DNA from 3 places in the Streptomyces sp. NPDC007901 genome. Region 2 is predicted to be linked to each of the others. Evidence: riboswitches for the same ligand, from Rfam matches in the RefSeq annotation. Region 2 holds a riboswitch; each other region holds the start of a gene.
The links. A riboswitch is a leader RNA that binds a small molecule or an ion and turns the genes downstream of it on or off. The one in region 2 is predicted to bind cobalamin.

Region 1 (6,856 bases), on a different contig from region 2:
AGTCCAGCGTCATGAACCGCCAGGTGGGGTCGGTGTACGGGTTGACCACGGTGAGGTCGAGCGAGTGCCGTTCGGCGATGCGGCCCCAGTAGGCGACCGAGGCGCCGCCGAGCGGGTCGGCGCCGATCCGCAGCCCGGAGGCCCGGACCGCGTCGAGGTCCAGGACGCTGGGCAGGTCGTCGACGTAGACGCCCATGAAGTCGTAGCGGCCGGTGGTGGGCGCCGCGAGCGCACGCTCGTACGGGATGCGCTGTACGTCCTTCAGGCCGCCCGCGATGATCTGGTTGGCGCGGTCCTGGATCCAGGAGGTGGCGTCGGAGGCCGCGGGGCCGCCGCTCGGCGGGTTGTACTTGAAGCCGCCGTCGGCGGGCGGGTTGTGCGAGGGGGTGACGACGACACCGTCCGCGAGTCCGCTCGTACGGCCCCTGTTGTGGGTGAGGATGGCGTGCGAGACGGCGGGGGTGGGGGTGTAGCCGTCGGCGCTGTCGACGAGGACGGTCACGCCGTTGGCGGCGAAGACCTCCAGGGCGGTGACCTTGGCGGGCTCGGACAGGGCGTGGGTGTCGGCGCCCAGGAACAGGGGGCCGTCGGTGCCCTGGCCGCTCCGGTACTCGCAGATGGCCTGGCTGGTGGCCGCGATGTGGTCCTCGTTGAACGCGGTCGTCAGGGACGATCCGCGGTGTCCCGAGGTGCCGAACGCAACCCGCTGGGCGGGGTCGGCCGGGTCGGGGTGCAGCGCGTAGTAGGCCGTGACCAGCCGGGCCACGTCGACGAGGTCCTCCGGAGCCGCCGGCCGGCCCGCTCGCTCATGCGGCATGAGTCCACTTCCTCCGCAGTCGTTGATCGATCGCTCGACGCCCATCTTTCCTTGTCAGCAGCGGCGGACGCGAGTGCGGCACCGGCTCCGGCGGCGAAGACACGGCGGGTTCACGGCCGGTTCACAGCAGGCGCAGGGTTCCCGGGGCGCGCTGTTCGAAGATGTCGACCAGCCAGTCGAAGACGGTGGCTCCGCGTCCGGCCCGGGCCTCGGCCAGCTCCGCCGCGACGGCGGCACGGTTGGTGGGGTGGCAGCGGGCCAGCCGGATCTCCAGCTGGCGGGCGGTCTCCGCGTGGCCCAGCCAGGTCCGGGAGGTCTCGTGGTCACGCCACTCGAACACGAAGGCGCCGTCCTCGGGGGTGCCGAAGCCGCCGCCGAGACAGTCGGCGAGCGCGTCGAGATTGCGTCCGAAGTAGCCGCCGGGCCCGTCGACCGCCTCGCCGATCACCCGCCAGAAGTCCTCCAGCGTCCTGATCCCGCCGCCGTCCAGTACGTAGGTCACCGTCACGGCCCGCAGGATACGGCCGTCGCACGGCCCGCAGCGGACAAGCCGCCGATCTGCCGGGGAACTGGCGCGGCGGACGTTCCGAAAGGCCGCCGACGGGACATACTGAACTTCAGTCAACTCCCGCGCCTTGGGGCACTCACGAGAGGCCGCACCGTGGAGAACACCCTCGCGCCCGCCGCCCAGGACCGCTACGACACCTACCTCGACCATGTGCGGCACTGCCCCGACTGCCACCCCACACGCTGCCGGACGGGCCAGGCGCTGGTCCGCGCCTATCTGGCGACGGCCCGGCCCGAACAGTGAGGCCGAGGGTGCGCGAGGGCCCCCGGCGGTGCCGAAGGGCCCTCGCGTGTCGCGTCGGGTCGTCTCGCGTGTCGTCGAGTCGTCGAGTCGGTCAGTGTGCCGCGGAGACCGTCCGGCGGGCGGACCGGGCCTTCGCCGGCTTCGGGTTGAGTACGCGCTCGGCCAACTCGCCGAAGAGCAGCCCGAATCCGACCCACAGCGTCACCTGGATGGCGAGCGCGGAGAGCCGGAACCGCCACAGCAGGGTGGCCGGGAAGTCCTTCGGCACCTCGTTGACGGCCGGCAGGAACTGGTAGGCCAGCCCGATGACGACGGCGAACCCGACCACCGCGAGCACGGACGCCCACCAGGTCCCCAGCCGGGGCTGGAGCCGCTTGCCGAGGATGGTCGCGGCGACCGCCAGCAGCACGCCGAGCAGCATCATCAGGAAGTACAGGGTGGTGCGCTTGCCGATGGTGTCCGGGTCGCCCACCGAGGGCGGGTTGGCCGGGTACTTGAGGAACGGCACCACGTACACGGCGAGCAGCGCGCCACCGGACAGCAGCAGCGCGGTCGCCCGCGGCGAGAAGCGGCCGACGCGGCCGAGGGCGAAGCAGAAGGCGAGGGCGGCGATGCCGCCGAAGGCCACCCCGTAGACCAGGACACCGGTGGCCAGGCCGGCGGTGGACTGCAGGGAGCGGGAGACGACCTCCATCTCGTGCTCGTGCGCGTGGGCGTCCTCGAAGCTGATCGCCTTGTCGACGTTCGGCTCACCGAGTACATAGGCGACGACCAGGGCGAGCACGCCGGCGGCCAGGCCGGCGAGCATGCCCCGCACCAGGAGGTTGCGAACCGTTGCGGAGTTCATGGGCGGTACGGCGTCCCTCGCGTCAGTGGCAGGGGAAGCCGAGCAGGTGGCGGGCGTCGTGCACCCACTCGTGGACGTCCGTGCCGTTGAACACGGAGGTGGCGCCCTGCTCGGCGCCGACGAAGTAGAGCAGGATCATCATCAGGATGCCGAAGAAGACCGCCCAGGGAGCTATCGCGGACAGCGGCAGCTTGGCGGGAACGGCACGGGTGTTGGCTGTCGGCGGAGCGACGGTCTGCGCCATGGCAGAACCTCCTCTGGGAGTTCGCGTCCCATCTCGGTGGTGCGTTGGACGACAGCCACGGGTCTGACTCGCAAGCGCCCGGGGGCTCTTGCATACAGTGGCGCGACCGTGCCGGATTCCCACCGGCTTCCGTCTCGCCGTCGTCGATATCGGACAGACCGTACCGCGTGTCAGGGGCACGGCCAAGACCGCGTCACCAGGCGTGATCTTCGTCTCCCGCCTGGTGGACGGTCGTCGGCCGGGCTCAACCCGTTGGCGCGAGGCCCAGTTCGCGCTCACCGAGCGGGGCGAAGAAGCGGTCGACGTCGGCGTCGGAGACCTCGGCGAGGGTGGCCGGGGACCAGTGCGGGTCGCGGTCCTTGTCGACGACCTGGGCGCGGATGCCCTCCACCAGGTCGTGGGTGGCGAGGGTCGCGCAGGAGACCCGGTACTCCTGGTCCAGGACGCGCTCCAGCGAACCGAGCCGACGGGCCCGGCGGACGGCTTCGAGGGTGACCTTGAGGGCGGTCGGCGACTTGGTGAGCAGGGTCTCCGCCGTCTCCTTGGCCGCCGGGTCACCGTGGGCGAGCAGCCGGTGGACGATCTCCTCGACGGTGTCCGCACCGCCGTGACAGGCATCGATCCAGGCCCGCTGCCCGTCGAGTTCTCCTTCGGGCGCCTGCCGTACGTACCGGGCGAGCGCCTCGGGCACGGGCAGTCCGGCGAGGTCGGCGACGAACGCCGGGAGCGAGCCGGACGGCAGGTAGTGCGGCGGCCGACGGCGACGAAGGTTGGCGTCGAAGAACCGGGGTCGCTGGTGTCCCGGTGGTCGGTCCCCGGCGTGCTGACACCTACGCTGCGACCGGCTTGAAGTGTCAACTGAACCCGCCAGTAGGATCACTTGAGGCGTCAAGCTAGGCTTTTCCCCATGGAGACTCCCGAGCCGCGCTGGCTGGCGGACGACGAGACGCGCGCCTGGCTCGTTCTGGCCGGGATGCTGGTCAGACTGCCGGCGGAGCTGGACGCGCAGTTGCAGCGGGACGCGGGACTCAGCCACTTCGAGTACCAGGTGCTCGCGGGACTCTCCGAGGCGCCCGGCCGCACGCTGCGGATGAGCGAGCTGGCGGTGTTCGTCAACGGGTCGCTGTCCCGGCTCTCCCATGTCGCCAGGCGGCTGGAGGACCGCGGCTGGCTGCGCCGGGGGCCCGACCGGGACAACGGCCGCTTCACGGTGGCGACGCTGACGGAGGCGGGCTGGGCCAAGGTGGTGGGCTCGGCACCGGGTCATGTGGCGGCCGTACGCCGTCTCGTCTTCGACCCGCTCACCCGGACTCAGGTCCGGCAGCTGCACGAGATCGGCAGCAGGCTCCTGGCGGCGACGGGCGACGCCGGCCGGCCGTTGAGCTAGGGACTACGCGGTTTGCGCGCTGTCCGAGGAGAAGATCCGGGTCGTCGTCGACGCGCGCGTGGCCGAGTTGGCGGCCTTGCGGGCCGAGTTCGAGGCGCGCGTCGGCGCAGGGGGCCCGTTGCGGGCGGCCGGGGCGGAGGCGGGTCTCACGCCGGCGAGAACGTGAGGACCGGTTTGACGATGTCCGTGCTCATCCGGGCGACTGCCTCGTCGATCCGCTCGAACGGGACGGGCGTGACGAGGCGTTCCGCCGGAAAGCGGCCCGCCGCCTGCCAGTCGAGCAGGAGCGGGACCAGGTCCTGCGGGTTGGCGTCGCCCTCGATGCTGCCGCGGATCGTCTTGCCGCCGCCGATGAGGTCCATCGCGTCGATGCCGATGTCCGCCGCGCCGAGGCCGACGACGACCAGGGAGCCCAGCGGGGCCAGGGCGAGGGCCGCGTCGCGGATGGCCGACGGGGCTCCGGTGGTGTCGAAGGCGTGAGTCGCGCCGCCGCCGGTGAGGTCCCTGATCCGGTCGCCGAGGTCCGTGCTCGCACCGTCCAGGGTGTGGGTGGCGCCCACCTCCGCAGCCAGCGCGCGGCGGTCCCTGTCGAGGTCCACCGCGATCACCGTGCCGGTGCCCAGGGCGGCGGCGGCCATGACCGCGGCGAGCCCGACCCCGCCGCAGCCGAACACGACCAGCGCGGACCCGGGTTCGGGGCGCAGGACGTTCAGTACCGACCCCGCGCCGGTCTGGAAGCCGCAGCCCATCGGCGCGGCGGTCACCAGGTCGGTGTCCTCCGGGACCACGACCACGTTCTCGCGGGTGGCCAGGGCGTGCCGGGCGAAGCTCGACTGGCCGAAGAACGAGGACCAGACCCCGGCCCCCTGCCGGTTCAGGGTGGTGCTGCCGTCCGGGCGGTGCCCCGCGTTGTTCAGGGGCGCGAACCGGGCACAGTACGCCCGTCGGCCCGCCGCGCAACGGGCACAGATGCCGCAGCTGTTGTAGCTGAGGACGACCCGGTCGCCGGGCCGCACACCCGTGACCTCGGCGCCCACCGCCTCCACGATGCCGGCGCCCTCGTGGCCGTACACCGCGGGCACTCCCGCCCGGCATCATGGCCTTCGTGACCAGGTCGGTGTGGCAGATGCCCGCCGCGCTGAGGCGGACCAGGACCTCGTCGGGGCGCGGGTCCGAGATCTCGACGTCCTGGAGGGTGAAGCCGCTGTCCGGGCCGTACGAGACGGCCGCCTGAGTACGCATGGGTGCTCCGGATCCCTTCAGGTCAGGCGCCGTTGATACGGGCGCGGAGGTCGGTCAGGGTCTGGGCGACGATGCGGCGCAGCGCCTCGGCCTCCGCCTCGCCCGCCGGGGGAAGCAGCCGCTGGGCCAGGCCCGTTTCGACCGTACTGGCGGCGATCGTCCGGCGGTGACTGAACGTCAGGAAACCGACCTGTCCGTGGTACGCGCCCATGCCGCTGCTCCCGATGCCCCCCGAGGGCGCGCCCTCCACCCCCAGTGCGCGGCGAGGTCGTTGCGGGTGACGCCACCGGAGGTGGTCCGCTCCACGAAGCGGCGGAACTCCGGCCCGTCGGAGCCGAAGAAGTAGGCCGCCAGGGGGCTGAGGCGGGCGGCCACGTAGTCGATGACCTCGTCGAGGTCGTCGTACGGGTTTACCACCAGGACCGGGCCGAAGATCTCCTCCGACGCGATCGCCATCTCCTCGGTCACGTCCAGCAGCACGGTGGGGGCGATCCGGCGCCCCGCGCGCCGGGGCAGGGCGGCGGCCTCCTCGGGCGGGACGATGGTCACGGCCCGGGCGCCCTTGGCCTCGGCGTCGGCGACGAGGGCCGTGACCCGGTCGAAGTTGCGGTCGTCGATGATCGAGACCACGTCCGGGTTCTCCAGCCAGGTGGGGAAGTACGTCCGGACCGCGTGTTCGTAGCGGGCCACGAAGTCGTCCAGGCGGGTGCGCGGTACGAAGACGTAGCCGGGGCAGAGGCAGATCTGGCCGCCGTTCATCAGCCGCATGGCGGCGACGCGTTCCGCGGCGAGGTCGAGGTCCGCGTCCGAGCCGAGGACGACGGGGTTCTTGCCGCCCAGCTCCATGACCTCCTCGTCCGTGGAGATGGCCCGGGCCCGGGAGTAGACCTCGGCGTCCCGCTCCAGTACGACGACCCTGAGGCCCGCCCGGCCCAGCAGGTTCGCGGCGGTCACCCCCGTGGGCCCGTACCCGATCACGGCCACGTCGTAGGCGCCGCCCTCGCGCTCCCCGCTCTCCCTGTCCGGGTACCTCATGTCGCTCCTGCCACGATTCATTGATGTAGCGTTCATTCCAATTGGAGCAGGCGTTACGGTAAGCAGGTCGTCAGAGGGCGGTCAAGTGCCGCTACGACGGGAAAGGCAGCCCCCATGACCAGCACCCCGCGCCGGATCGACGTCCATCAGCACCTGGTCCCGCCCCTCTACCGGGATGCGCTCGCCCGGCAGGGGATCACCGAGGCAGGCGGCCGTGCGCTGCCGGACTGGAGTCCGGAGGCGGCCCTGGAACTGATGGACCTGCTGGGCACCGAGACGGCGATCCTGTCGATCTCCACCCCGGGCACCGGTTTCCTCACCGACCCCGGCGAGGCCGCCGGCCTGGCGCGGCGGCTCAACGACTTCTCCGCCGCCCTCACCGCCGAGCACCCCGGCCGCTTCGGCTGGTTCGCCACCCTGCCGCTGCCCGACGCGGCCGCCTCGGCGCGGGAGGCCGAGCGGGCGCTCGCCGG
Region 2 (6,856 bases):
TCCTGTGCCAGCAGCACCCGTTGCCGCAGGATCCAGCGGTACGGCGTGGTGCCCGTCTCCTGCTGGAAGCGGCGGGCGAAGGTGCGCGGGGCCATCAGGGCGCGGGTGGCGAGCTGTTCGACGGTGACCTCCTGGTCGAGATGTTCCGTCATCCAGGCCAGCACCTCGCCGACCGTGTCGCAGGGGCCGTCCGGCAGCGGGCGTTCGATGTACTGGGCCTGGCCGCCGTCCCGGTGCGGGGGCACCACCATCCGCCGGGCGATCTTCTTGGCCACCTCGGGGCCCTGTTCCTTGCGGACCAGGTGCAGACAGGCGTCGATACCGGCGGAGGTGCCCGCCGAGGTGATCACCGGGTCCTCGTCGACGTACAGCACGTCCGGCTCGACCCGGGTCCGCGGGAAGCGGCGGGCCAGCAGGTCCGCGTGGCGCCAGTGCACGGCGCACCGGCGCCCGTCCAGCAGCCCGGCGGCGCCCAGCACGAACACGCCGGAGCACACGCTGAGCACCCGGGCGCCCCGGTCCACCGCCCGGCGCAGCGCGTCGAGCAGCTCGGGCGGATAGTCCCGGGCGACGTTGGTGTCGGAGGCCGGGACCGCGATCAGATCGGCCTCCTCGAGGCGGTCGAGGCCGTACGGCGTGGAGATGGTGAGGCCCGGCACATGGGTGCCGAGCGCCGGCCCCTCCGCCGAGACCACCGCGAAGTCGTACACCGGCAGCCCCTCGTCGGAGCGGTCGAGGCCGAAGACCTCGCAGACCACTCCGAGCTCGAAGGGGTGCACGCCGTCGAGCAGTACTGCCGCCACGTTCTTCAGCATGCTGCCAGTGTGCCTCGCCGCTGGCAGTAATTCGAGGGTGCATGGCAGTGCTGCCACTCACGGTAAGGAGCATCCGGCGCCACAGTGGTGTCCATGAACGGAAACCAGATCGAAGGTCTCATCGGAATGGTCCTGGTCCTCGGCATCCTGGTCCTCATGGCCCTCCCGTCCGTGCTCGGCGTCCTGCGCGACCGGCGCATGGACCGGCAGATCAGGGTGGCGCGGCGGATCAGGGACGCCGCACACCGGGGAAAGTCCCTGATCGCATAGCCTCTCCTGACAAGCGCACGACAAGGGGAGGAACATGAGAGGCGGAACAGCCTGGGCCGCGGCCTGCGGGGCGGCGGCCCTGGTGCTGACGACGGCGACCGGAGCGCACGCGGAGGGGCGGGGCGACATCAGGGTCGTGAAGACCGTCGTCAACGGCGGCGGCAACGTCATCGTCGGTACGTCGAAGACGATCAAGTACCCGATCGACATCACCGTCAAGGACAACTCGGGGGTGAAGGGGCTCACGCACGTCAGCACCTTCAACAAGACGAGCGCCTACACCTTCGCGACCTGGAACGACGACTCGTCCTGCACCAAGAAGAGCGCGACCACCTCGGTGTGCCGGGCCACGATGACCATCGACCCCGCCTGGATCGCCGACAGCGACGACATCGACAGCAACAGGGTCGCCGGCGTCTGGCAGGTCAACGCCACCGTCAAGGCGAACGACGGCGACTACTGGATCTCCGACGACATCGCGGACTACAAGGTCAAGCGGGCCGCCCGGCTCACCACGGTGATCGCACCCGAGAAGGTCGCCAAGGGCGCCGCGGTGACCGTCACCGGCAAGCTGTCGCGGGCCAACTGGGAGGACCTCAAGTACCACGGGTTCACCGGGCAGCAGGTCAGGCTCCAGTTCAGGAAGAGCGGCGCCGCCCACTACAGCACGGTCAGGACCGTGACCACGGGCGACGCCGGAAAGCTGAGCACCAGGGTGACCGTCACCTCGGCGGGCAGCTGGCGCTGGTACTTCCCCGGCACGACCACCACCTCGCGGAAGGTGTCGGCCGGGGACGCACTCGGCCTGAAGTAGCCGGAAACCGGCGGCTCAGAAGTCCTCGTCCAGGTCGACGGTGCCCTCCACCGCGACCTGGTACGCGGACGGACGCCGCTCGAAGAAGTTCGTCAGCTCCTGGACGCCCTGCAACTCCATGAAGGAGAACGGGTTCTCCGAGCCGTACACCGGGGCGAAGCCGAGCCGGCCGAGCCGCTGGTCGGCGACGCACTCCAGGTACTGGCGCATCGAGTCGGTGTTCATGCCCGGCAGACCGTCACCGCACAGATCGCGGGCGAACTGCAGCTCCGCCTCGACGGCCTCCCGCAGCATGTCGGTGACCTGCTGCCGGAGCTCGTCGTCGAACAGCTCCGGCTCCTCCTTGCGGACCGTGTCGACGACGTCGAACGCGAAGCTCATGTGCATTGTCTCGTCGCGGAACACCCAGTTGGTGCCCGTGGCGAGACCGTGCAGCAGACCCCGGCTGCGCAGCCAGTAGACGTACGCGAAGGCGCCGTAGAAGAACAGGCCCTCGATGCACGCGGCGAAGCAGATCAGGTTGAGCAGGAAGCGGCGGCGGTCGGCCTGGGACTCCAGGCGGTCCAGGTTCTCCACCGAGTCCATCCACTTGAAGCAGAACTCGGCCTTCTCGCGGATGGAGGGGATGTTCTCCACGGCGGCGAACGCGGCGGCGCGGTCGTCCGGGTCGGGGAGGTAGGTGTCCAGGAGCGTCAGATAGAACTGGACGTGCACGGCCTCCTCGAAGAGCTGGCGGCTCAGGTACAGCCGCGCCTCCGGGGAGTTGATGTGCTTGTACAGGGTGAGCACCAGGTTGTTCGCCACGATCGAGTCGCCGGTGGCGAAGAAGGCGACCAGCCGTCCGATCAGGTGCTGCTCGGCCGGGGTCAGCTTCGCGAGGTCGGCGACGTCCGAGTGAAGGTCGACCTCCTCCACGGTCCAGGTGTTCTTGATGGCGTCCCGGTAGCGCTCGTAGAAGTCCGGGTAGCGCATGGGGCGCAGAGTCAGCTCGAAGCCGGGGTCGAGCAGGTTCTGGTTACTGGGCATTACTGGCAGGCCTCGCAGGACTCGGGGTTCTCAAGGGAGCAGGCGACGGCGTCTTCGGCGGCCGTCTGCTGGACGGGGACGGGGACGGGGACGGTGGCCTGGGCCTGCGCGGCCCGGGCGATCCGGGTCGCCGGGCGCGAACGAAGGTAGTACGTCGTCTTCAGGCCCGACTTCCAGGCGTACGCGTACATCGAGGAGAGCTTGCCGATGGTCGGCGTCTCCAGGAACAGGTTCAGGGACTGCGCCTGGTCCAGGTACGGGGTGCGGGCCGCGGCCATGTCGATCAGGCCGCGCTGCGGGATCTCCCACGCCGTGCGGTACAGCCGCCGTACGTCCTCCGGGATCCACACGAAGTCCTGCACCGAGCCGTTCGCCTCGCGCAGCGCCTCACGGGTACGGGCGTCCCAGACGCCGAGGCTCTTCAGCTCCTCCACCAGGTACGAGTTGACCTGGAGGAACTCACCGGAGAGCGTCTCGCGCTTGAACAGGTTGGAGACCTGCGGCTCGATGCACTCGTACACGCCCGCGATCGAGGCGATGGTGGCGGTGGGCGCGATGGCGAGCAGCAGGCTGTTGCGCAGACCGGTGCCCGCGATCCGCGTGCGCAGGGCCGCCCAGCGCTCCGGCCAGGTGAACTCGACACCGTAGTGGTCGGGGTGCAGCACGCCCTGTGCGGTACGGGTCTTCTCCCAGGCCGGCAGCGGGCCGCCGCGCTCGGCGAGGTCGGCGGAGGCCTCGTACGCGGCGAGCATGATCCGCTCGGCGATCCGGGTGGAGAGCGCCTTGGCCTCGGGGGAGTCGAAGGGCAGCCGCAGCTTGAAGAAGACGTCCTGGAGGCCCATCGCACCGAGGCCGACGGGACGCCACTTGGCGTTCGAACGGCCCGCCTGCTCGGTCGGGTAGAAGTTGATGTCGACGACCCGGTCGAGGAAGGTGACCGCGGTGCGGACCGTCTCGTCGAGCCGCTCCCAGTCGATGTCACCGGTCGCCGTGTCGACGAACGCGCCGAGGTTGACCGAGCCGAGGTTGCAGACCGCCGTCTCGCCGTCGTCCGTGACCTCCAGGATCTCCGTGCAGAGGTTGGAGGAGTGGACGACATGGCCGGGGACGGCCGTCTGGTTCGCGGTGCGGTTGGCCGCGTCCTTGAAGGTCATCCAGCCGTTGCCGGTCTGTGCGAGGGTCCGCATCATCCGGCCGTACAGGTCGCGGGCCGGGATGGTCTTGCGGGCGAGCCCGTCGGCCTCGGCCCTGCGGTAGGCCGCGTCGAACTCCGCGCCCCACAGGTCCACCAGCTCCGGCACGTCGGAGGGGGAGAACAGCGACCACGGCTCGTCGGCGTTCACCCGGCGCATGAACTCGTCCGGGATCCAGTGCGCGAGGTTCAGGTTGTGCGTACGGCGGGCGTCCTCACCCGTGTTGTCGCGCAGCTCCAGGAACTCCTCGATGTCGGAGTGCCAGGTCTCCAGGTAGACCGCGGCCGCGCCCTTGCGCCGGCCGCCCTGGTTCACCGCGGCGACCGAGGCGTCCAGGGTCTTCAGGAACGGCACGATGCCGTTGGAGTGCCCGTTGGTGCCGCGGATCAGCGAACCCCGGGAGCGGATCCGGGAGTACGACAGCCCGATGCCGCCGGCGTGCTTCGAGAGGCGGGCCACCTGGTGGTAGCGGTCGTAGATCGAGTCCAGCTCGTCCATCGGGGAGTCGAGGAGGTAGCAGGACGACATCTGGGGGTGCCGGGTGCCGGAGTTGAAGAGGGTGGGGGAGGAGGGGAGGTAGTCGAGGCGGCTCATCAGGCGGTAGAGCGCGGCGACTTCGTCCAGCGCGCGCGTGGTGTCGTCCTCCGCGAGCCCGGCCGCGACCCGGAGCATGAAGTGCTGGGGGGTCTCGATCACGCGCCGGGTGATCGGGTGCCGGAGCAGGTAGCGGCTGTGGAGCGTGCGCAGGCCGAAGTAGCCGAAGCGGTCGTCGGCGGCCGGGTCGACCAGGGCGTCGAGGCGGGCCGCGTGGACCCGGGCGAACTCGGCGGTGCGGTCGGCGATGAGGCCCTCGCGGTGGCCGACGGCGACCGACTCCGTGAAGGATGTCACGCCCTGCGAGGCGGCCTCGGCGCGGACGGAGATCATGAGCAGGCGAGCGGCCAGCCGCGAGTAGGCGGGGTCCTCGGAGATCAGACCGGCGGCGGCCTCCGTGGCCAGCTCGCGCAACTCCACGATCATTTCGGCGGAGGCCTCACGCGAGGACCGGCCGCGCAGCGCGGCGGCGGCGACCCGGCCGGGGTCGGCGTCGGGGATGTCGGCGGTCAGCTCGGTCAGGATCCGCAGCAGGGCCGTTCCGGGACCGTCGGTCTCCGGCACGGTCGTGGTCGCTGAAGCCGGTTCGGCTGGCGCGATGGTCACGTGGGGCTCTCCCTCGCTCGGCACGGGGCCTGGCGGAGGGCAGCGGGCAGCGCGAGCGCGCGGGGCGCGCGTCGAGACCCTGGCCCACTCCACGAGGCCCGGACGTCAGAACACCCGGGCCGGATTGGCCGGGTGTGCTGTCGACAGGTCCTCGGACTGACTCTCGTGCACAGATGTGCGCAAGTACACCGTTGCGGGACAGTTCCGGATTCGCACCGGATTCCCCTGTGGTGACAGCGAGCATGAGCATACATCTAGTGCCGGGTCGTCGTGTCACCCCCAGATGTTGTGTCGCGGAGGTGTCGGAGCGTCAGGTGATCTGTACGGTGAGATACGAGGAGCGGGCCGCCGAGGGGGTGCTCTCGGTGGCCCGCTGCGGGTTGTGTGGGGCTGGTCGCGCCCACGCGGCGGAGCCGCACATCGATACAGCCCCGCGCCCCTATGGGGCGCGTTCTAGTGGGCGCTTCCTGCGACGGCCGGGGGGAGTTCGGTTTGTACGGCGGGGTCGCCCGCGTCGGCCGAGTAGTCCTGGGGCTGGGTCTCGTCGATGCCCTCGGGGGCCTTGAGGGCCTTGAGGGCGAAGGTGAGGACCACGGTGACCACCACGTTCATCACGAACGCCGTGAGGCCGATGTAGCCGATCTCGCCGATGCCGGGGATCTCCTTGGCGCTGCCGCCGAAGTGCTTCTGGGTGGGGGAGGCGACGCCGTAGGCCGCGACCGTGCCGTAGACCATGCCGACCGCCCAGCCCGCGAGCAGGGCCCAGCGGTGGAACCAGCGGGTGAACAGGCCGCCGACCAGGGCCGGGAAGGTCTGCAGGATCCAGATGCCGCCCAGGAGCTGGAAGTTGATGGCGACCGTCTTGTCCATGGTGAGGACGAAGACCAGCGCGCCGACCTTCACCAGCAGCGAGACGATCTTGGAGACCTGGGCCTCCTGCTTCGGCGTGGCGTCCGGCTTGATGAAGTCCCGGTAGATGTTGCGGGTGAAGAGGTTCGCGGCCGCGATGGACATGATGGCCGCGGGGACCAGGGCGCCGATGCCGATCGCCGCGAAGGCCACGCCCGCGAACCAGTCCGGGAACATGTTCTCGAACAGCTGGGGGATCGCCAACTGGCCGTTGGTGACCTTGACTCCGGCCGCGATGGCCATGAAGCCCAGCAGGGCGAGCAGGCCGAGCATCAGCGAGTACAGCGGCAGGATCGTGGTGTTGCGGCGGATCACGTCACGGCTCCGGGAGGAGAGCGTCGCGGTGATCGAGTGCGGGTACATGAACAGGGCGAGCGCGGAGCCCAACGCCAGCGTGGCGTACGTCCATTGGCCCGCCTCGGCCGGTGCCAGCGCGCCGCGCGGTTTGCCGGTCGCCGGGTTGGTCTGGGCGAACGCCTGGCCCGCCTTGGCGAAGATGTCGTCGAACCCGCCCAGCTTGATCGGGATGTAGATGATCGCCACCGCGATGACGAGGTAGATCAGCCCGTCCTTCACGAACGCGATCAGGGCGGGGGCGCGGAGGCCGGAGGAGTAGGTGTAGGCCGCGA
Region 3 (6,856 bases), on a different contig from region 2:
TCGAGCGCCAAGGCGAAAGGCGCCCGGTTCGTCTACATCAAGGCGACCGAGTCCACCACCTACCGCAACCCCTACTTCAGCCAGCAGTACAACGGCTCGCGCAAGGCGGGGATCCTGCGGGGCGCGTACCACTTCGCCCTGCCGGACAAGTCGTCGGGCGCGCAGCAGGCGGCCTACTTCGTGAGCCACGGCGGCACCTGGACCGCGGACGGCTGGACGCTGCCGCCCGCCCTCGACGTCGAGTACAACCCGTACGACAAGAAGCACCGGTGCTACGGGCTGAGCAACTCCAGGATGGTCCAGTGGATCAGGTCCTTCAGTGACGAGCTGAAGCGGGAGACCGGCCGGCGGCCGGTGATCTACACGACCACCCACTGGTGGAACCTCTGCACCGGCGGCAGCAGCGCCTTCGCCGCCGACCATGCGCTGTGGATCGCCCGCCACGGCTCGGCGGACGCGGGATCGCTGCCGGCCGGATGGTCGTACTGGACCTTCTGGCAGTACGACAACAGCGGCAGTCTGCCGGGTGACCAGAATCTCTTCAACGGGTCGATGGGCCGGCTGAAGTCGTTCACCCTGGGCCTCTAGCCGCGAGGCCGACCAAGGGGCACCTGGGCCGCCGGACCGGAAACGGAACTACGGCCCAGGCGCCCTTCTTCGCGGACCCGAACAGTGACACCCTTGCGCCCACCCCAGTTCACCTTCCGTTCATCCAGGTTGCCTACGGTCCAACGGCTGATGACCTCTAAAGATTGTCTGGGTAAATGGAAAGCTTCTCGCTGATCCTCGCGATTGTGGTCGTCACCGCACTCGCGTTTGATTTCACGAACGGTTTCCACGACACCGCCAACGCGATGGCCACGACCATCTCGACCGGCGCGCTCAAGCCCAAGATCGCGGTGACCATGTCCGCCGCGCTCAACCTGGTGGGCGCCTTCCTCTCTGTGGAGGTCGCCAACACGATCTCCAAGGGCCTCGTCGACGAGAACGGCATCCGCCCCGAGGTCATCTTCGCCGCCCTCGTCGGCGCGATCCTCTGGAATCTCGTGACCTGGCTGGTGGGCCTGCCCTCCAGTTCCTCGCACGCCCTCATGGGCGGTCTGATCGGCGCCACCGTCGCCTCGGCCGGCTTCGGCGCGGTCCACGGCGACGTGCTCGTCACCAAGGTCCTGCTGCCGGCGGTCGCCGCCCCGCTCGTCGCGGGCCTCGCGGCGACGCTCGCCACCCGACTGTCCTACGCGCTCTCGAAGAACGCCGAGGACGAGGCCACCCGCAAGGGCTACCGCGCCGGCCAGATCGCCTCGGCCGGCCTGGTCTCGCTCGCGCACGGCACCAACGACGCGCAGAAGACGATGGGCATCATCACCCTCGCACTGATCGCGGGCGGTTCGATCGCCCCCGGCTCGAACCCTCCCACCTGGGTCATCCTCTCCGCCGGTCTCGCCATCGCGCTCGGCACCTACATCGGCGGCTGGCGGATCATCCGCACCATGGGCAAGGGCCTGACCGACCTTCAGCCGCAGCAGGGCTTCGCCGCTCAGACCAGCGCGGCCACCGCCATCCTGGCCTCCTCCCACCTCGGCTTCTCCCTCTCCACCACGCACGTCGTCTCCGGCTCGGTGATAGGCGCGGGCCTCGGCCGCAAGGGCGGCACGGTCCGCTGGTCCACCGCGACCCGCATGGTGATCGCCTGGCTGCTCACCCTCCCCGCCGCCGCGCTGGTCGGCGCGCTCGCCGAGTCCGTGACGGACCTCGGCGACTGGGGCACCGCGGCCGTCGCCGTCTTCCTGGTGGCCGCCAGCGCCACGATCTGGAAGCTGTCCCGCCGCGAGGTCGTGGACAGCGGCAACGTCAACGACACCGCAACCGGCGAGCCGGCCGGTGTGGTGACCACGGCGATCGCCGCCGTGACCCCGCCGCCCGCGGGCACCGTCACGGACGGCCTGACGGCCACCATCCCCTCCCCCGCCGCTCCCGCGACCGACCCGGCCGCCACCGTCTGACCCCGAGGAAGAACCGACATGAACATCGACTGGGCAGCCATCGGCTCCGTCTTCGGCGTCAGCCTCGTGGTCGCGGTGGGCCTGGTGGCCCTCTTCACCCTCGGCATCAAGGGCCTCTCCGCCCGCGAACGCGCCACCGCCCAGGGCAACTCGGCGGCCCTCGCCGTGACCGCCGCCTACCTCTGCTTCGCGGGCTGCGCGGCCGCCGTGGCGTACGGCATCCACCTGATCGTGGCCAAGGCCTGACCGATTCCGAGAAGGCTCCTCCCCGGCACATGCGGGGAGGAGCCTTCGGCATGTCCCAGGAGTCCCGCCGGGCAACCGGTGTGGGTCTTCGCACACTCTCCCCTCGCAGGTCAACGGCAAGTTGACGGGTCTTCCGGGGGCATGGTGGACTTCCTGAGCCATGTACGGCGGCAAGAGAGGAAGCCGGTGTGAATCCGGCGCGGTCCCGCCACTGTCACCGGGGTAGCAATCCCCGGGAGCCAGGAACTCTCACCGCCGGTCTCGTCGAACCAGGGCGTGGACACCCTGAGTGAGGACATATCGCCATGCGCGGCTGCCGATCGAGGTTCCGTACCCGGCCCTTCCCCGACCCCGCGGCCGGCTGAGCCGATGGGTGCCGATCGCGTCTTCGCGTACGGCGCCGCCGCCGGCCTCCTCGGTGACCTGCTGCTCGGCGATCCTCGCCGGGGGCATCCGGTCGCCGCGTTCGGGCGGGCGGCCGGGGCCGTGGAGCGGGTGCTGTGGCGGGACCACCGCGGGTGGGGCGCGCTGCACACCGCCGTGTGCGCCGGCGGCGCCGTGGCGCTGGGGGCCCTGGCCCAGCGGGTCGTACGACCGTCCACCGCCGCGTCCATGGCCCTCACCGGCGCCGCCACCTGGGCCGTCGTCGGCGGCACGTCGCTCGCCCGCGAGGCGCGGGCCATCGGGCACGCCCTGGAGGCGGGGGACGTCGAGGCCGCTCGCGCCCGGCTGCCGCATCTGTGCGGGCGGGACCCGCAGGCCCTGGACCCCGACGGGATCGCCCGGGCCGTGGTGGAGTCGGTCGCCGAGAACACCAGCGACGCCGTTGTGGGGGCGCTGGTGTGGGGGGCCGTGGCCGGGGTGCCGGGGCTGCTGGGGTTCCGGGCCGTGAACACGCTGGACGCCATGGTCGGGCACAAGTCGGCGCGGTACCGGCGCTACGGCTGGGCCTCCGCCCGGCTGGACGACGTCGCCGGGTGGCCGGGGGCGCGGCTGACGGCCGTACTGGCGACGGTCGCCGGTGGCGATGCCCGGGGCGCCGTACGGGCCTGGCGGGCCGACGCCGCGAAGCATCCGAGTCCCAACGCCGGGCCCGTGGAGGCCTCGTTCGCGGGGGCGTTGGGGGTGCGGCTCGGGGGGACGCTGTCGTACGGCGGCCGGGTCGAGCACCGGCCCGTGCTGAATCAGAAGGGGCGGGCCGTGGCGGTCGCGGACATCCGGCGGGCGGTACGGCTCTCCCGTCGCGTCGGTGTGCTCGCGCTCGGCGCGACCGTCACCGCACGACTCATCGCGAAGGGACGGACGTCATGAACGGTGGTCTCCTCGTCGCCGGCACCACCTCCGACGCCGGCAAGAGCGTCGTCACCGCCGGTATCTGCCGGTGGCTGGTGCGGCAGGGGGTGAAGGTCGCGCCGTTCAAGGCGCAGAACATGTCCCTCAACTCCTTCGTCACCCGCGAGGGTGCCGAGATCGGGCGGGCGCAGGCCATGCAGGCGCAGGCCTGCCGGGTCGAGCCGACCGCGCTGATGAATCCCGTGCTGCTCAAGCCGGGTGGCGAGCAGAGCAGCCAGGTCGTGCTGCTCGGCAAGCCGGTCGGTGAACTCAGTGCACGCGGCTACCACGGCGGGCGGCAGCAGAAGCTGCTCGGGACCGTGCTCGACTGCCTGGCGGAGTTGCGGGGCACGTATGACGCGGTGATCTGTGAGGGGGCCGGCAGTCCCGCCGAGATCAATCTGCGGCGGACGGACATCGTGAACATGGGGATCGCGCGCAATGCGCGGCTTCCCGTGCTGGTCGTGGGGGACATCGACCGCGGGGGCGTGTTCGCCTCCTTCTTCGGGACCGTCGCGCTGCTCTCACGGGAGGACCAGGAACTCGTCGCCGGGTTCCTCGTCAACAAGTTCCGCGGGGATGTGAGCCTGCTGGAGCCCGGGCTCGACATGCTGCACGGGCTGACCGGGCGGCAGACGTACGGCGTCCTCCCCTTCCGGCACGGCCTCGGCATCGACGAGGAGGACGGGCTCCGGGTCTCCCTGCGCGGGACCGTCCGCGAGTCGGCCGTCGCCCCGCCCGTCGGCGCGGACGTGCTCCGGGTCGCCGTCTGTGCCATCCCCCTGATGTCCAACTTCACGGACGTGGACGCGCTGGCCGCCGAACCCGGGGTCGTGGTGCGGTTCGTGGACCGGCCGGAGGAGCTGGCCGACGCCGACCTCGTCGTCGTCCCCGGTACCCGGGGGACGGTCCGGGCCCTGGAGTGGCTGCACGAACGGGGGCTCGCGGACGCGCTGCGGCGCCGGGCCGCCGAGCAGCGGCCGGTCCTCGGCATCTGCGGCGGCTTCCAGATCCTCGGCGAGCACATCGAGGACGAGGTCGAGAGCCGGCGGGGGCGGGTGGAGGGTCTCGGGGTGCTGCCCCTAAGGGTGCGGTTCGCCCCCGAGAAGATCCTTACCCGGCCGGAGGGGACGGCACTCGGCGAGCGGGTCGAGGGCTACGAGATCCATCACGGGGTCGCCGAAGTCACCGGAGGCGAACCCTTCCTGGACGGGTGCCGGGTCGGGCAGACCTGGGGCACGCACTGGCACGGCTCCCTGGAGTCGGACGGTTTCCGGCGGGCCTTCCTGCGCGAGGTGGCGGCCGCCGCGGGCCGCCGGTTCGTGCCGGCCCCCGACACCTCGTTCGCCGCGCTGCGCGAGGAGCAGCTCGACCGGCTCGGCGACCTGATCGAACAGCACGCGGACACCGACGCGCTCTGGCGGCTCATCGAGTCGGGCGCGCCGCAAGGACTGCCTTTCATTCCACCGGGAGCGCCCGCATGAGCACAGTGTTGTTGTTGTCGACCGCCGACACGGATCTGCTGGCGGCCCGGGCCGCCTCCGGTGCCGGCTACCGGATCGGCAATCCGACGCGCGTCGACGTCGCCGAGGAGCTGCCCGCGCTCGTCGAGGGCGCGGACATCGCCGTCGTGCGGCTGCTCGGCGGCAAGCGGGCCTGGGAGGACGGGCTCGCCGCGCTGAAGGCCGCCGGGATCCCGACCGTGCTGCTGGGCGGCGAGGCGGTGCCGGACGCCGAGCTGATGGCCGAGTCGTCGGTGCCCGCCGGTGTGGTGGCCGAAGCCCTCAAGTACCTCGTCGAGGGCGGGCCCGCCAACCTGCTGGAGCTGTCCCGGTTCCTCTCCGACACCGTGCTGCTGACCGGCGAGGGGTTCACCGAGCCGCACAAGATGCCCGAGTACGGGGTGCACGGCTCCTACGAGGTCCGAGGCGGCCGTCCCACGGTCGGCGTGCTCTTCTACCGGGCCCATGAGCTGAGCGGCAACACCGCCTTCGTGGACACCCTGTGCGAGGCGATCGAGGCGCGGGGCGCCAACGCCCTTCCGGTGTACTGCGGTTCGCTGCGCGGGGCGGACGCCGGGCTGTACGAGATCCTCGCCGGGGCGGACGCGCTGGTCGCCACCGTGCTGGCCGCCGGCGGCACCCACGCCTCGCACGCCTCGGCCGGCGGCGACGAGGAGGCCTGGGACATCGGCGCGCTCGCCGACCTGGACGTGCCGGTGCTGCAGGGCCTCTGCCTGACCTCCTCGAAGAGCGCCTGGGACGAGTCCGACGCCGCGCTCTCCCCCATGGACGCGGCGATGCAGGTCGCCATCCCGGAGTTCGACGGACGGCTGATCACGGTCCCCTTCTCCTTCAAGGAGCAGGGTCCGGACGACGTCCCGGTGTACGTCGCCGACCCCGAGCGGGCCGGACGCGTCGCCGGAATCGCCGTACGGCACGCCCGGTTGCGGCACAAGCCGAACGCGGAGAAGAAGGTCGCACTGGTCTTCACCGCGTATCCGACCAAGCACTCCCGGGTCGGCAACGCGGTCGGTCTGGACACCCCCGCGTCGGCGGTGCGGGTGCTGGACGCCCTCCGGGACGCCGGGTACGGCGTCACCGCGTACCCGTCCGGCGGCGACGAGTTGATCCACCGGCTCATCGAGGCCGGTGGGCACGACGTCGAGTGGCTGACCGAGGAGCAGCTGGCCGCCGCGCCCGCGCGGGTGCCGCTGGCCGACTACCGGGCGTGGTTCGAGAAGCTCGACCCGGAGCTGCGGGACGCGATGACGGAGGCGTGGGGTGAGCCGCCGGGCTCGCTGTACGTCGACGGGGACGACATCGTGCTCGCCTCCCTGCAGTTCGGGAACGTCGTCGTGATGATCCAGCCGCCGCGCGGCTTCGGGGAGAACCCGATCGCGATCTACCACGACCCGGACATGCCGCCGTCGCACCACTACATGGCGGCCTACCGGTGGCTGGACAACTCGTTTGGCGCGGACGCGATCGTGCACATGGGCAAGCACGGCACGATGGAGTGGCTGCCGGGCAAGGGCCTCGGGCTGAGCGCCGGCTGCGCGCCGGACGCGGTCCTCGGCGACCTGCCGCTGATCTACCCGTTCATCGTCAACGACCCCGGCGAGGGCACCCAGGCCAAGCGGCGCGGGCACGCCACCGTCGTCGACCACCTGGTCCCGCCGATGGCCCGCGCCGACACCTACGGCGACCTGGCCAAGCTGGAGCAGCTGCTCGACGAGTACGCGCTCGTCTCCGACCTGGACCCGACGAAGGCGC

Region 1: it holds a riboswitch for cobalamin, as region 2 does, so the genes downstream of both, ACFZDK_RS19485 (CbtB-domain containing protein) here and ACFZDK_RS04790 (ribonucleoside-diphosphate reductase subunit alpha) in region 2, are expected to answer to the same signal.
Region 3: it holds a riboswitch for cobalamin, as region 2 does, so the genes downstream of both, ACFZDK_RS09930 (cobalamin biosynthesis protein) here and ACFZDK_RS04790 (ribonucleoside-diphosphate reductase subunit alpha) in region 2, are expected to answer to the same signal.

The regions. Positions count from the first base shown of each region.
Region 1 covers NZ_JBIBKW010000005.1:433,050-439,905, forward strand. Annotated here, with positions in the region: gene pgm (phosphoglucomutase (alpha-D-glucose-1,6-bisphosphate-dependent)) at 1-817, opposite strand, end outside; gene ACFZDK_RS19470 (barstar family protein) at 939-1,325, opposite strand; gene ACFZDK_RS19475 (hypothetical protein) at 1,479-1,628, shown strand; gene ACFZDK_RS19480 (CbtA family protein) at 1,720-2,475, opposite strand; gene ACFZDK_RS19485 (CbtB-domain containing protein) at 2,498-2,719, opposite strand; cobalamin riboswitch at 2,756-2,896, opposite strand; partial or broken gene ACFZDK_RS19490 (enoyl-CoA hydratase/isomerase family protein) at 2,964-3,467, opposite strand; gene ACFZDK_RS19495 (MarR family transcriptional regulator) at 3,627-4,106, shown strand; gene ACFZDK_RS19500 (zinc-binding dehydrogenase) at 4,253-5,179, opposite strand; gene ACFZDK_RS19505 (hypothetical protein) at 5,212-5,340, shown strand; gene ACFZDK_RS19510 (hypothetical protein) at 5,371-5,559, opposite strand; gene ACFZDK_RS19515 (aldehyde dehydrogenase family protein) at 5,526-6,383, opposite strand; gene ACFZDK_RS19520 (amidohydrolase family protein) at 6,498-6,856, shown strand, end outside.
Region 2 covers NZ_JBIBKW010000001.1:1,001,503-1,008,358, forward strand. Annotated here, with positions in the region: gene ACFZDK_RS04770 (helix-turn-helix domain-containing protein) at 1-815, opposite strand, end outside; gene ACFZDK_RS04775 (hypothetical protein) at 909-1,085, shown strand; gene ACFZDK_RS04780 (hypothetical protein) at 1,120-1,899, shown strand; gene ACFZDK_RS04785 (ribonucleotide-diphosphate reductase subunit beta) at 1,915-2,925, opposite strand; gene ACFZDK_RS04790 (ribonucleoside-diphosphate reductase subunit alpha) at 2,925-5,318, opposite strand; cobalamin riboswitch at 5,443-5,591, opposite strand; gene mctP (monocarboxylate uptake permease MctP) at 5,772-6,856, opposite strand, start outside.
Region 3 covers NZ_JBIBKW010000002.1:901,705-908,560, reverse strand. Annotated here, with positions in the region: gene ACFZDK_RS09945 (GH25 family lysozyme) at 1-588, shown strand, start outside; gene ACFZDK_RS09940 (inorganic phosphate transporter) at 765-2,003, shown strand; gene ACFZDK_RS09935 (hypothetical protein) at 2,022-2,249, shown strand; cobalamin riboswitch at 2,377-2,519, shown strand; gene ACFZDK_RS09930 (cobalamin biosynthesis protein) at 2,619-3,560, shown strand; gene ACFZDK_RS09925 (cobyric acid synthase) at 3,557-5,065, shown strand; gene cobN (cobaltochelatase subunit CobN) at 5,062-6,856, shown strand, end outside.